3 regions of the Candidatus Enterococcus lowellii genome follow, and region 3 is predicted to be linked to each of the others. Evidence: predicted binding sites of a transcription regulator. Region 3 holds the regulator's gene; each other region holds the start of a gene.

Region 1 (5,100 bases), 180 kb from region 3:
CTGTTGAAATTCCAAAATCGAACAACACATTGAAAGGTCCTGGTTCTCCACCAGCGAATAATACCCCAGAATTTGGAAAGTTGACTAAAATTGTTCCTAATCCCATAGGTACAAGTAAAGTTGGTTCATATTCCTTCTTGATTCCTAAGTACATCAATAGTCCACCAATCAGCATCATAACGATTCTTCCGGGTTCTTGTCCCATACCTAAAATACCTTGAATTAATGTCTCCACAAATTTCACTTCCTCTTTTTATCAAACTTATTTAATAGTTAATAATGGTTCACCTGGATTAACCACTTGACCTTGTGTAACATGAATGCCATTAACAGTTCCTGCTTGGTTTGCTACGATTTCATTTTCCATTTTCATAGCTTCTAAAATCAATAGTGGTTGATTCGCTTGTACAGCATCTCCTGTTTTTACTAAAATTTTCAATACTGTACCCGGCATAGGTGCAACCATTGCATCGACTCCTGCTTGTGATGTTGCTACTGGCGCCGGTGTTTCTTGAGGCTCTGGTTCAGGAACTGGTGCTGGTGCTGCCGGTGCAGAAACTGCTACTGGCTGTTGTACCGCCCCCACTTCTTCCATTTCTACTAAGTATTCCGTACCATCAATTGAGATTTTAAATTTTCGTAACATCGATACTCCTCCTATATGCTATCTATCTTTTTCTTGGCAATACTCTTAACAAACAACTGACTATCATCAGCTAACTCTGAGACTAAACTAGCAGAAATAATCGCAACTGTTCTTGCCTCTGGGTTTCTTTGAAGAATCCGTTTTATAACAAACTGACTATCTGGACGATCGCCAGCTGCTATGGCTGTCACAATAACACTAATTCGTTCATAATCTTTTGGATTCATTTCTATAAATGTCGGAATCGCTTCCCATCCGTCAGACTCCTTCTCGGATATTTTTTGGCTGTCCAAGTTATTTTCGAAAACGTTTTCTTCTCCATTTTGTTTTTTTGTGAACAATCGCTTTATCAGATTCATTGACTACTCCTTTCTTAAATTTATTTCACAGACTCATTATAGAAAACTCATCGAAAAGATGTAGAAAAAATTCAAACTTAAATTGTTCTTTTCGTGTTCATATTTCTAAAACCATCCTACAAAACCTTGAAAACGTTGGTATAAAGCTATTTATAGACAATTAAGATTCTATTAATATTTAATTAAGTACTGAATAAGATTTATAGTCCACGATTGTTTTTTTTGTGTTCTTTTGTTAGTCACCATCTTTATTCTTTTCGTTAATTTGATTATTCTAAATTTGTAAACAGGAAATAATAATAAAAAAAACAGATAGATTGTGAAATTAAAATTATTAATTTCTTTTTTATTTCTTTGTTATTGTTACCGTTTTCAAAAAAACATTCGTTCAATTAGAAGAAAGGAAGAAAAAATGTTACTAACTATTTTATCTTACGCAATGATTATCATCTTCATGTTCGTCATCATGAAGAAAAAGTTATCACCATTTACTTCATTAGTAGTTGTTCCGCTTGTGTTCACTTTGATTGCGATTGCCACAGGTGTCGCAAGTCCACCAACTGGAGCAGATGGCAGTATTCCAGAAGTACACATTGGCAATTTTGTAATGGAAGGTATCGCAACAACAGCAACAACAGGAATTATGTTGCTCTTTGCCATTCTTTATTTCTCAATCATGCTGGACGCAGGATTATTTGATCCAATTACCAAAAAAATGATTTATTTTGCTAAAGGCGACCCCATGAAAGTTTTGATGGCAACTGCAGTCGTGGCTGCCGCAGTATCACTAAATGGTGATGGAACAACGACCACTTTGATTTGTTGTTCTGCGTTTATTCCAATCTATAAAAAACTGAACATGAAATTGATGAACCTAGGTGTTTTGATTATTTTACAAAATACTATTATGAATCTATTGCCTTGGGGTGGTCCTACTGCCCGTGCAATGGCGGTTTTAGAGGTTGATGCAGATATACTGTCTTACCTAGCTCCAGGTATGATTATTTCAATCTTATATGTTATCTTCTTTGTTGCTTATCGTATGGGAAAAAAAGAACGTGCTCGTTTGGGCGTCACAAGCTTTTCGGATGCTGAAATAGAAGAAATGACTAGCGTAACTGATTCAGAAATTCTAACAATTCGTCGTCCAAATAATTTTATATTCAATGGTATTTTAACAATTGTCTTAATTGCATGGCTGGTATTAAGTTCTTTTGTTAACCAATTAGGTCTCCCAGAATGGATTTCTATGCCTCCATTATTACTTTTCTTAGTTGGTACTTGTATTGCTTTAATTGTCAACTATCCTGTATTAAAAGATCAAAGTGCTCGGATTGGTGCTAACGGAGGAGATGCCGTTCAAGTAGTCATTCTTGTATTTGCTGCTGGTGTATTCATGGGTCTATTCCAGGGCTCAGGTATGGCAAATGCTTTAGCGAACAGTTTTGTCGATATTATTCCAGAACAACTTGCTGGAGCGTGGGGATTAGTTATTGCCTTCATTTCTGCACCAGGTACCTTCTTTATTTCCAATGATGGATTTTACTTTGGAGTGATGCCTGTTTTAGCAGAAGCAGGACGTTCTTATGGATTTGATAATATGTCAATGGCTCTTGCTTCATTAATGGGACAGGCTTTTCATTTATTAAGTCCCTTAGTGGCATTTATCTATTTATTGCTTCGTTTAACCGGCCTAGATATGGGGCAATGGCAAAAAGAATCAGCTAAGTATGCTTTAGGAATCTTTATCATTTTCATTGTAACTATTGTTTTACTTGGACATATGCCTATTTTTATCCCACAAAACTAAAATAATGGACAAATCCAAGAAAATTATTCTTAGATTTGTCCAATAATTGTTTTATAGTAAATTAAACATAAACGAGGTATCTAAATTTATCAGTGTACTCAAAAGTAATCACTGTTATACTATTAAAGGAGGTCTAATCATGGCATCTATTATTGAAGTCGTGAAAAAAAATTTGGATCTAACACAAAATAAACCACTTAAAGCTTGTATATACGAAGCTTTCCGAAAAACAATTATTTTAGGAGATATTCCTGCTGGTGAACGTATAAATGAAAAAGAATTTTCAGAAGTATTGAATATTAGCCGTACACCTATTCGATTCGCACTGCAAGAATTAGTCAAAGAACAATTGGTTACACATGTACCTAAAATTGGAATCGTCATCAAAGGTATCAGCATTAAAGACGCTCACGAAATCTATGAAATTCGAAAATCACTAGATACTTTAGCGACAATCAAAGCAATGAATTTAATGACCGATGATGATTTTGAAGAATTGGAATCACTGCTCATACAAGGAGAGTATTTAAACGAAACCGGTCAAGTTGATAAATTATTGCAAAATTTCTCTGACTTTAATTCTTTCATCTATGAAAAAAGTCAAATGCTTAGATTAAAAACAATCGTAACTGAATTACAAGCCTATTTAATTTATTTTAGGGATATTGCCATCCGATCATCCTCTCGACGAAGCCGAGCATTAAAAGAGCACTGGTTAATTTTTAGAGGCATGAAAACACAGAATAGCGAACAAATTACTTTAATTACGCACGAACACCTTAATCGCTCCTTAACATTTATTTTAAAAGAAATGGAGCGTCGTCAAATTGACTGAATATTTATCACAGCAAATTGCTGGAATTGCCATTAAAGCTTTACTTTATGAAGTAAGTCTCTCACCAAAACCAGGTCTAGTGGATCGGTTTTCCAATGGCGCACATCAAGATATGGACTTCTTCACCTTTATTGATAGCATTCAAAGTCTGGCTCCCTTTTTTAATGAATACGTCTTAATTGGTTATCGTCATAATGACGTGTTGCCTTCTCTTTTTTCAAAACTACGAACTGTTGGTATACAGGCTGAAAAATCGATGTTAGCAGCAACAAATCAAGTAAATACTCATAAAGGAGCGAATTTTTCATTTGCTGTATTGCTGGGTGCTACAGGATTTTATCTACAAAATCATCAATTGCCATTAACTGAGAAAGACAGCAAAAATATTTTGATGATCGTCACTGAAATGACAAAAGATCTTATTCAAAAAGATTTTACGGATTTACATCAAAAGAGAGTACTTTCTTATGGTGAAAAACTCTATCTAGAGAAAAAAATAACGGGTATTCGAGGGGAAGTGTCTAAGGGGTTTCCTACTCTATCTACCTTGCTTCTACCTTTTTTGCGTCGACCCACTAAAGAATCCAAAAATATAACCTTACTGCGCGGCTTAATTTTGTTGATGAGTACAGTTGAAGATGGGAATATTTTACACAGAGGTGGATTTGATGCTTGGCGACAAGTTCAAAAAGAAAGTCAACAGCTTTTTGAAATGGAACTGGATGCCGATGATTTTTTAAAAACTCTACAAGATTATGATAAAAAAATGACTCAAAAAAATTTGAGTCCCGGTGGTGCTGCAGATTTATTAGGGTTAGGGCTTTACTTTGCTTTTTTAGAAAATATTTTTTAACTTTCTGCTGGAAAAAATGCATAACCTATTCCCCAAACAGTTTTTAAATTCTTGGGATTTTTAGGATTATCTTCAATTTTATTTCGTAGATGGTTGATAAAGACCATAATTGTATTCGCATCTACTTCTCCATCATTCCAAACACTACTATAAATCTGTTCTTTAGAAAATACCTGATCTGGATTTTTTAAAAAGAATTGCATGAGTTGTGTTTCTTTTGAAGAAAGTGGTATCAATTTATCCTTTTTATATAATTGATACCGATTAGAATCAAATCGAAAATCCCCAATAATCAATTCATTACTTTGAAGTTCTTGTTGTTGATTACGAATAACGTTCGAACGATTTAACGTTGCTATAACTTGTGCTTTTAATATTGCTGGGGTAAAAGGTTTCGTCAAATACAAATCGGCACCAGTCTCTAGACCAGCTACAATATCATGTTCGTTGTTTTTTCCGCTAAGAAATACAATCGGTACCATTGAATCTTGTTCTCTGATTATTTGTGCTAAATAATAGCCATCATTTTCATATTCTAAACTAACATCTAACAGGAATAAATCGAAAGTAACTCTTGACATAATATCTAATGTTTTT
Region 2 (5,100 bases), 400 kb from region 3:
TGTAGATTTACCAGAACCAGAAGGACCGATGATACAAACGACGTCACCCTCTTTAATTGAAGTGCTGACATTATTTAAAACAGTATTATCTCCATATTTTTTTACGAGATTTTCAACAAGAATTTTTTCTTTCATCTTAGTTCACCTTCTTTTCTAACACTTTGGCAAATTTCGTTAAAGCAGTAATCACAATCAAGTACATAATAGCAATAATTAAGTAAACATACGTACTTTGCATAGTTCTTGCCACAATAATTTTACCCGTTTGTAATAATTCCACCACACCGATAACAGAAATGATTGTCGTATCTTTTAATGAGATAACAAATTGGTTCACGAAAGAAGGAATCATAATGCGAATTGCTTGTGGTAAAATTATTTTTTGCATCGTACGTAGATAAGAAAGTCCTAAGCTTCGGGAAGCTTCCATTTGCCCTTTAGGCACGGCATTAATACCACCACGAACAATTTCGGCAATATAGGCACTTGCATTGAGCGTTAAGGTAATTACTCCCGCTGCAAAGTCGGGAATTGTAACGCCAATTGCATCAGATAATCCAAAGAAGATAAAGAATGCTAATACCATCATTGGAATACCACGAATAATATCGACATAGATTGAAGCGAAGACACGTAGACCTTTAATTGGTGCTACACTAAATAGTCCAAAAATTACACCTACGACTAATGCTAAAGCAAAAGAAATCAATGCTAAAGCAATTGTTTTGCCAAGTCCTGTTAGTAAGACTTTATAGTTGTTTTTAATTAAACCAGTGAATGTTGATTCGTTCACACTACTTTCAGCTTTTTTGCCATCTTGAATGTAGCGAGAAACAATTTCATCATATTCGCCGGTACGTTTCATTTCAGCTAAGGCCTCGTTGAACATTTCTAATAATTCAGGATTTTGTCCCTTTTTAACTGCAAATCCATATTCACCACCAGATTCACGATCAATTGGCGTTTCTAATTCTTGTCCTTGAGCAATGGCGTAACCAATTACTGGGTAATCATCCATCAAAGCGTCAATTGCACCTACACGAACAGCGTCATATAATTGGTCTGCGGCATCGTAATATTTAAGATTATAGCCGTATTTATCTTTATTTTTTTCTAAGAAATCAGCACTTTCCGTACCAACTTTAGCACCAACCGTTTTGCCATCTAAATCTTCATAAGCAGTAATATCTGTTGTTCCGGTTTTAACCGCTAATTGAATACCACTTTCAAAGTAAGGCTCTGAGAAATCAAATGATTCTTTTCGTTGCTCTGTGATAGACATGCCAGCAATCATGGCGTCAGCTTGATTACCTTCGACTGCCTGGACAGCTCCAGAGAAACCGATGTGGTTAAAACGAATGTTAAATCCTTGCAATTCAGCAGCGCGATTTAATAAATCAACATCGATTCCAATGTATTGATTATTTTCATCTTGAAATTCAAATGGAGCAAAGGCTGAATCACTCGCAATGACATATAAATCTTTTTTAGGTTCGACTTTTTTCATCTCACCAGCATCTGTTTCTTCGCTACCAGAAGTGATGTATTTAGCGACAATTTTGTCGTATTCACCAGATTCTTTCATTTTCTTTAAGCCAGCATTGAATTTTTCTAGCAATTCTTTATTTTCACCTTTTTTAACAGCAAAACCGTAAGAATTTCCTTTTTGGGGTTCACCAACTAATTTTAGTTGTTCCCCTTGATTGATTGCATATCCTAAAACAGGAAAGTCATCAAAGATTGCCACGACAGTTCCATTTTTAACAGCACCATATAAACCAGTTGCATCATCGTAGTTTTTGACATCAAACTCATATTTATCTTTGTTGTCTTCTAAAAAAGTTGCACTTTCTGTCCCAACTTTGGCACCGACCGTTTTACCTTTTAAATTATCCAAAGAAGTGGTTTCGTCGTCATCAGCTTTTACAGCCATTTGGATTCCACTGTCAAAATATGGATCTGAGAAATCAAAACTTTTTTTGCGTTCGTCGGTAATACTCATTCCAGCAATCATGGCATCCAGTTGATTTGATTGAACTCCTTGTACAGATGAATCGAACCCAAGAGGGCGCAAGTCAACGTCAAAATCTTGATCATCAGCGATAGCATTCAACAAATCGATGTCGATCCCAACGTATTCATTTTTTTCGTTTTGAAATTCAAAAGGTGCAAATGTGACATCCGTCCCTATTTTATAAGTTTTTTCAGCAGCGAGTGTTGTCGCGCTTGAAAAAAAGAATAACGTCATCATAAACGAAAATAATGAAATGAATAGAGTTTTTCTTTTCATATTAAATAATTCCTCCTAAGTGTCAGATATTACAAAATTATATATCAAAGCTTTTATAGTAGGCAAGAAAATAGCCGAAATTTGCGAAAAAAATCTTTTCTTCTAACACACAATGTTAGAAATAATCGCATATCATTCTTTTTTTATTGAAAAGTTATAAAAAATAGCGAAAGTATGTTCGCTGTGTTAAAATAATAAAAGTAGACGGTCTTTATATTTAAGACCCTTTAAAGAAGAAAGAGGGCATGCATTTTATGATTGAAAGAGATACTACTCATCATTTTGAATTAGTCTCCAAATATCAACCTGCAGGAGATCAGCCAGAAGCAATTAGAGAATTGACAGAAGGGGTACAAGCAAATAAAAAAGCACAAATTTTGTTAGGTGCGACTGGTACAGGAAAAACATACACCATTTCGAATGTTATTCAAAATGTCAATAAACCTACTTTGATTATTGCTCACAATAAAACTTTAGCAGGACAATTATATGGAGAGTTTAAGGAATTTTTTCCAAACAATGCAGTAGAATATTTTGTTAGTTACTATGATTATTATCAACCAGAAGCGTATGTTCCTTCAAGTGACACTTATATCGAAAAAGATTCAAGTATTAATGATGAAATAGATAAATTACGACATTCTGCAACGAGTGCATTATTAGAACGCAATGATGTGATAGTTGTTGCTTCAGTGTCGTGTATTTTTGGTTTGGGTTCACCTATGGAATATCAAAAACAAGTCGTTTCTTTACGTGTGGGGATGGAAGTTAGTCGTGATGAAATCTTACGTTCGCTAATTGATATTCAATTTGAAAGAAATGATATCGATTTTCAACGTGGTCGTTTTCGTGTAAGAGGAGATGTCGTGGAAATTTTCCCAGCATCACGTGATGAACGAGCATTACGTGTAGAATTTTTTGGAGATGAAATTGATCGGATCCGTGAAGTAGATGCTTTAACTGGAGAAATTTTAGGAGAAACTGAACATGTATCGATTTTCCCAGCAACACACTTTTTAACTGACAGCGAACATATGGAACATGCCATTGCGTCTATTCAAAAAGAATTAGATATGAGATTGGCAATTTTAAAAGAAAATAATCAGCTGTTAGAAGCACAACGTTTAGAACAACGAACAAATTACGACATAGAGATGTTGCGAGAAATGGGCTATACTTCAGGAATTGAAAACTATTCTCGCCATATGGATGGACGAAAAGAAGGCGAACCACCGTACACATTAATCGATTTCTTCCCTGATGATTATCTTATTGTGATTGACGAATCGCATGTAACAATGCCGCAAATTAGGGGCATGTACAATGGCGACCGTGCCAGAAAGCAAATGTTGGTGGATTACGGTTTTCGTTTGCCATCGGCTTTGGATAACCGTCCTTTGCGCCTAGAAGAATTTGAAAAACATGTCAATCAAATTATTTATGTTTCAGCAACTCCAGGACCTTACGAGCATGAACAGACAGATAGTGTTGTTCAACAAATTATTCGTCCTACTGGTTTATTAGATCCCGTCATTGAAGTTCGACCAATTATGGGACAAATTGATGATTTGGTTGGTGAAATTAATGAACGTGTAGAAAAAAATGAACGGGTGTTTGTCACAACTTTAACGAAGAAAATGTCTGAAGATTTAACAGACTATTTCAAAGAATTAGGCATTAAGGTTAAATATCTGCATAGCGATATTAAAACATTAGAACGTACAGAAATTATCCGTGACTTGCGTTTGGGAGAATTTGATGTCTTAGTTGGCATTAACTTACTACGTGAAGGTTTGGATGTTCCAGAGGTTTCGCTAGTAGCCATTTTGGACGCAGACAAAGAAGGATTTCTACGAAGCGAGCGTTCATTAGTTCAAACCATTGGGCGTGCGGCAAGAAATGCAGAAGGGAAAGTAATTATGTATGCAGATAAAATGACTGATTCAATGCAACGAGCAATTGATGAGACATCTCGTCGTCGAAGCATTCAAGAAGCATACAATGTTGAACATGGAATTGTACCAAAAACGATTATTAAAGAAATTCGCGATTTGATTTCTATTTCGAAAGTTGCTGAAGAAGTCGCCGATTATGATGTGAATTCATATGAAGACTTATCAAAAGAAGAAAAAGAATTATTGTTATTGAAATTAGAAAAAGAAATGAAAGAAGCTGCGAAAGCGTTGGACTTTGAAAAAGCCGCGACTTTACGCGATACTATATTAGAGTTAAAAGCTTAGTTTAACAGGAGGCAAGTTATGGCGAACGATAAAATCGTGATTCATGGCGCACGTGCGCATAATTTAAAAAATATTGATGTCACTATTCCACGTGACCAATTAGTTGTAGTAACTGGATTATCAGGTTCTGGGAAAAGTTCTTTAGCATTTGATACGCTTTATGCAGAAGGTCAACGACGTTATGTTGAAAGCCTTTCTGCTTATGCGCGTCAATTTTTAGGTCAAATGGATAAACCAGATGTGGATAGCATTGATGGCTTAAGTCCAGCAATTTCAATTGATCAAAAAACGACCAGTAAAAATCCTCGTTCTACCGTCGGAACGGTGACCGAAATTAATGATTATTTACGTCTTTTATATGCACGAATTGGGCATCCAATTTGTCCGAATGATCACACAGAGATTACCAGTCAATCTGTTGAACAAATGGTGGATCAAGTTTTGGAGTTACCTGATCGCAGTAAAATTCAAATTTTAGCACCAGTCATTACTCAAAAAAAAGGGCAACATAAACGCGTATTTGAGACGATTCAACGCGAAGGGTATGTACGTATTCGTGTCGATGGCGAA
Region 3 (5,100 bases):
GGTTCGAAAATTGCGGGAATTTGGACAGATAGAAAAGGGGCAACACATTCTACAACAGGCACAATGATGCTAGTTTTTATTAGCTTAGTTACGATGTACTTCTCGGTTGTTTCGTTTAAAATGTTCTTGATTGCACTGTTGTTCTTTGGTATTGCGATTGGGGCATTAATGACTGTTCCGTTACAAGTATTAGTGGTAGAAGCTTCGCCTAGAGATCGTAATGCTTCTTTGAGTTTATTATCGGTTTGTAAAAAATTAGGTATGACAATTGGTATTACCATAATCGGTGTCTTGGCACATGCGACTGGTTCGCTTGGTTTTTCCCAAATGTTAATTGGTTTAATGGTTGTCACACTAATTTTTATTTTTTATATGAGAAAGAAGGCATAATTTGTCATGCAAAAACAAGCAGTTTTACTAATGAGTTATGGGACACCAAACAATACAGAAGAAATTTGGGATTATTATACCCATATTCGTCATGGGAAAGAACCTTCCCAAGAACTTTATGATGAATTAGCTGGTCGTTATGAAGAAATTGGTGGGGTTTCACCCTTAGCTCGTATCACAGAGGCGCAACGTTTAGCTGTTGAGGAAAAATTAAATGTGACTAGCGCAGTAGAGTATCATGTGTTTACTGGTTTACGTCATATTCGTCCATTTATTGAAGATGCAGTGGCAGATATTGTAGCGCAAGGATTTCAAACGATTCATGGAATGGTACTAGCACCACATGATTCTAGTTTTATTAAGCAATATCATGATCGTGTTGAAAAAGAATTGGAAGTTTATCCAGAAATTTCCTATACAGCACATCGTCACTTTTGGCAACATGAAGGATTTCAAGTATTTTGGGCTAACCAAATTCAAGCAGCATTGAATTCTGAGAAAAAGCAGAAATTTTTGTTCACGGCACATAGTTTGCCTGAGCGTCTATTGCTAAATGGCGATCCGTATGTTGATGAAATAACCGGTGCCGCTAAAGCAATTGCGCAACGTGTAGCAGGTTCATTGGACTTTGGTCATGCGTGGCAAAGTGCTGGACGTACAGCGGATAAATGGATTGGTCCACGTGTTGAAGATGTGACCGAAGAATTGTTAAAAGAAGGTTATGAAGAGATTATTTATCTACCATTTGGTTTTGTTGCAGATAATTTAGAAACACTCTATGATAATGATATTGAGTGTAAAGAATTAGTAGAAGAATTAGATGGAGAGTACCGTCGCTTAGATATGCCGAATACTCATCCCGATTTTATTAGCGGTTTAGCAGCAGAAATTCTTTCAAATTAAACAAAAATGAAGAGCACTCAAAATTTAGGTTAACATTTTGGGTGCTCTTCGTTATAGATATGAAGAATTTTTAAAAGTGACGATACAAACCGACAACTAGCCCTAAAATTTTAACACTTGGTAAAATAATTGGTTCCATATAATCATTTTCCGGTTGTAATCGAATATAAGTTTTTTCTTTATAAAATCTTTTACAAGTTGCTTCATCTTCATCAGTCATAGCAATAACAATATCGCCATTTCCAGCAATGTCTTGTTTTCTTACAATTACTTGATCACCATCTAGAATGCCAGCATTAATCATGCTTTCGCCGCGAATGGTTAACATAAATAATTGGCCACTATCTTCAACTAGATTAGGAGGGATTGGGAAAAAATCAGAAGCCTCTTCTACTGCTAAAATGGGTTCACCAGCAGTTACTACACCTAACAAAGGGATTTTTTGTTGTTGAGCACCGATTGTTTCTAAGCCCAGTGTGGTTAATTCAATGGCTCGAGGTTTTGTAGGGTCTCTTTGGATTAAGCCTTTTTTTTCTAAACGTGATAAATGACCATGAACAGTTGATGTAGAGGAAAGTTGCACAGCTTCACCAATTTCTCTCACTGTAGGTGGATACCCTTTTTCACTGACTCGAGTATGAATAAATTTTAAAACTTCAAGTTGTCGGTTTTCTGTACGTTTTGCCAAAACGAACACCTTCTTTCCTTTATTTGAATCATTATAAAATGAAAAATATGACTAGTTTTATTAAACGTAGTGTAACATATGCTCTGAAAAAAATCAAACAAACGTTCGGTTTCTGTTTTGATTGTTTTTTTTGATTGTTTTGTATAAGATGGAAAAGAAAGGAGCTTGATATCATGTTATCCAAAGAAAAATTAGATAGAATTAATGAGTTAGCTAAAAAGAAAAAAACAGAAGGACTTACTGAAAAGGAACAAGCAGAACAGCAAACATTAAGACAAGAGTATATTACAGCTTTTCGTGGTGGGATGAAGCACCATATTGAAGGGATGAAAGTAGTCGATCCAGAAGGCAATGATGTGACGCCGGAAAAACTAAAACAAATTCAAAAAGCGAAAGGTTTACACAATAGAAAGTAAAATAAAAGATACCGATGCAAAAAGTATTGATAATTGCAGAGGTATCTTTTATAATAGATATGTAATATAGGTAAAAAAAACCTAAATAGGAGGCGTTAGTATTGTTTGATAAAATTGATCAACTTGGTGTTGATACGCTACGTACATTAAGTATTGATGCGGTACAAAAAGCAAATTCGGGACATCCAGGACTACCAATGGGGGCTGCTCCAATGGCCTACGCATTATGGACAAAACATTTGAAAGTAAATCCAAAAACTTCTCGTAATTGGGTCGATCGTGATCGTTTTGTGCTTTCGGCAGGACATGGTTCAGCGTTATTATATAGCTTATTGCATTGCGCAGGTTATGATGTAACGACCGATGATTTGAAAAACTTCCGTCAATGGGATAGCCGTACACCAGGGCATCCAGAAGTTGGCCATACAGATGGCGTCGAAGCAACGACTGGACCACTGGGACAAGGGATTGCCATGGCAGTCGGAATGGCAATGGCTGAAGCTCATTTAGCTGCTACCTACAATCGTGAGAAATTTAACGTGATTGATCATTACACCTATGGACTTTGTGGAGATGGTGATTTAATGGAAGGTGTTTCTCAAGAAGCAGCTTCAATGGCAGGTCATATGAAATTAGGAAAATTAATTGTATTATATGATTCAAATGATATTTCCTTAGATGGTCCAACATCAAAAGCATTCACAGAAAATGTCGGACAACGTTTTGAAGCTTACGGTTGGCAACATATCCTTGTAGAAGAAGGAACAGATTTAGAAGCGATTTCTAAAGCGATTGAAGAAGCGCAAGCAGAAACAGACAAACCAACACTGATTGAAGTGAAAACTGTCATCGGGTTTGGCGCACCAAATGCAGGGACCTCTTCTGTACACGGCGCACCGTTAGGAGCAGAAGGCATTCAAGCAGCGAAAAAAGCCTACGGCTGGGAGTATCCTGAATTTGCTGTACCTGAAGAAGTTGCAGCACGTTTTAAAGAAACAATGGTCGACAAAGGTGCTGAGTATGAAGCCGCTTGGAATGAATTATTTGCAGCATACGAAACCGCTTATCCAGAATTAGCCAACCAATTCAACCAAGCTTTTGCCGGAGAATTGCCAGAAAATTGGGAAGCAGAATTACCAACTTATGAAGTGGGATCAAGTCAAGCTAGCCGTGTGTCAAGTAAAGACATGATTCAAGCGTTATCAAAAGCTGTCCCTAGTTTATGGGGTGGTTCAGCCGATCTATCTGCCTCAAACAATACGATGGTCGCTGCTGAAAAAGATTTCGAACCCGGACAATACGAAGGCCGTAATATTTGGTTTGGTGTACGTGAATTCGCAATGGCAGCTGCGATGAACGGGATTCAATTACATGGTGGCACACGTGTTTATGGCGGAACATTCTTCGTTTTCGTTGATTACTTACGTCCAGCGGTACGTTTGTCAGCGATTCAAAATATTCCCGTTACTTACGTGTTAACACACGACTCTGTAGCAGTTGGGGAAGATGGACCAACCCATGAACCAGTAGAACAATTATCTAGCTTACGTAGTATGCCAAATGTGCAAGTGATTCGTCCAGCGGATGGGAATGAAACACGTGCCGCTTGGAAATTAGCCATGACATCAGCGGATAAACCAACTGTTTTAGTATTAAGTCGTCAAAACTTACCAGTCATTGAAGGGACAAAAGAAAATGCCGATGAAAATGTAGCCAAAGGTGGGTATGTCATTTCGGCTCAAAAAGGAGACAAACCAGAAGGTATTTTAATTGCGACTGGTTCAGAAGTCAACTTAGCTGTGGAAGCACAAAAAGTGCTAGCTGAAGAAGGAATTGACGTATCGGTTGTTTCTTTACCAAGTTTTGATTTGTTTGATGCACAATCAGATGAGTACAAAGCTTCTGTTTTAGTTCCAGGCGTGAAAAAACGTGTGGCAATTGAAGCAGGTTCCTCATTTGGTTGGGCAAAATATGTGAAGTGCCATGGAAAAACCATTACGATTGATCATTTTGGTGCATCTGCCCCTGGTGATAAAGTCTTAGCTGAATTTGGCTTCACTGTTGAAAATGTTGTAAATACATTTAAATCAATTTAATAAAAAAGAGGGCAGATTCGCCCTCTTTTTTTGTTTTATGGAGAAATATTATACATTTTATTGAAAGTTTTTTTAAAAACTTTTTGTAATGTGGAAGTTGATAAATCAGACTTTATGTTCGTTTTTTTTAAAAGACTTGAACAAAAAAATTGTTTTCATTGGCATTTTGTCATACAATGGCTTTATCATTAGATTGTATGGTTTTTTTCATATAGTTTTCGAAAAGCTTTTTAGGAGGATGTTATGACTTACAAAACACGTAGTGAGCGCCATCAAAAAATACAAAGGAAATATACTTTAAATCGAAAAGCAGTATTACCTTTATTAGGCACAGGATTAGTGTTAGCTCCGACTACTATGGCAATGGTTCCTCAGCAAGTGGAAGCACAAGAATATGCTACTGAAAATGGGGCGCAAGGGTTAATCAACCAGATTGGTGCAACTGCTCAACAAATTGCAGCAAGCAACGATTTATATGCATCTGTAATGATTGCTCAAGCTTTATTAGAAAGTGGCAATGGAACATCACTGTTATCTTCAGCTCCACATTACAATTTGTTTGGTATTAAAGCGTATGGTTCTGAACCATCTATTTGGTTAGGAACAC

The links. Region 3 encodes LexA, which represses DNA repair genes until DNA is damaged. Its sites were predicted from a motif close to CNAACANNTGTTNG; they were not measured.
Region 1: DOK78_RS10230 (CitMHS family transporter) is a predicted target of LexA. The motif match lies at 1,379-1,392, and genes of this name have one in related genera.
Region 2: uvrB (excinuclease ABC subunit UvrB) is a predicted target of LexA. The motif match lies at 2,458-2,471, and genes of this name have one in related genera.

The regions. Positions count from the first base shown of each region.
Region 1 is NZ_CP147251.1:2,096,130-2,101,229, forward strand. It holds gene DOK78_RS10215 (sodium ion-translocating decarboxylase subunit beta) at 1-235, opposite strand, end outside; gene DOK78_RS10220 (acetyl-CoA carboxylase biotin carboxyl carrier protein subunit) at 263-646, opposite strand; gene DOK78_RS10225 (hypothetical protein) at 658-1,005, opposite strand; gene DOK78_RS10230 (CitMHS family transporter) at 1,418-2,815, shown strand; gene DOK78_RS10235 (GntR family transcriptional regulator) at 2,955-3,650, shown strand; gene citG (triphosphoribosyl-dephospho-CoA synthase CitG) at 3,643-4,503, shown strand; gene DOK78_RS10245 (response regulator transcription factor) at 4,500-5,100, opposite strand, start outside.
Region 2 is NZ_CP147251.1:2,312,832-2,317,931, reverse strand. It holds gene DOK78_RS11255 (amino acid ABC transporter ATP-binding protein) at 1-135, opposite strand, end outside; gene DOK78_RS11250 (amino acid ABC transporter substrate-binding protein/permease) at 137-2,290, opposite strand; gene uvrB (excinuclease ABC subunit UvrB) at 2,545-4,530, shown strand; gene uvrA (excinuclease ABC subunit UvrA) at 4,549-5,100, shown strand, end outside.
Region 3 is NZ_CP147251.1:1,913,310-1,918,409, forward strand. It holds gene DOK78_RS09245 (MFS transporter) at 1-390, shown strand, start outside; gene hemH (ferrochelatase) at 397-1,293, shown strand; gene lexA (transcriptional repressor LexA) at 1,364-1,981, opposite strand; gene DOK78_RS09260 (DUF896 family protein) at 2,155-2,397, shown strand; gene tkt (transketolase) at 2,499-4,493, shown strand; gene DOK78_RS09270 (glucosaminidase domain-containing protein) at 4,737-5,100, shown strand, end outside.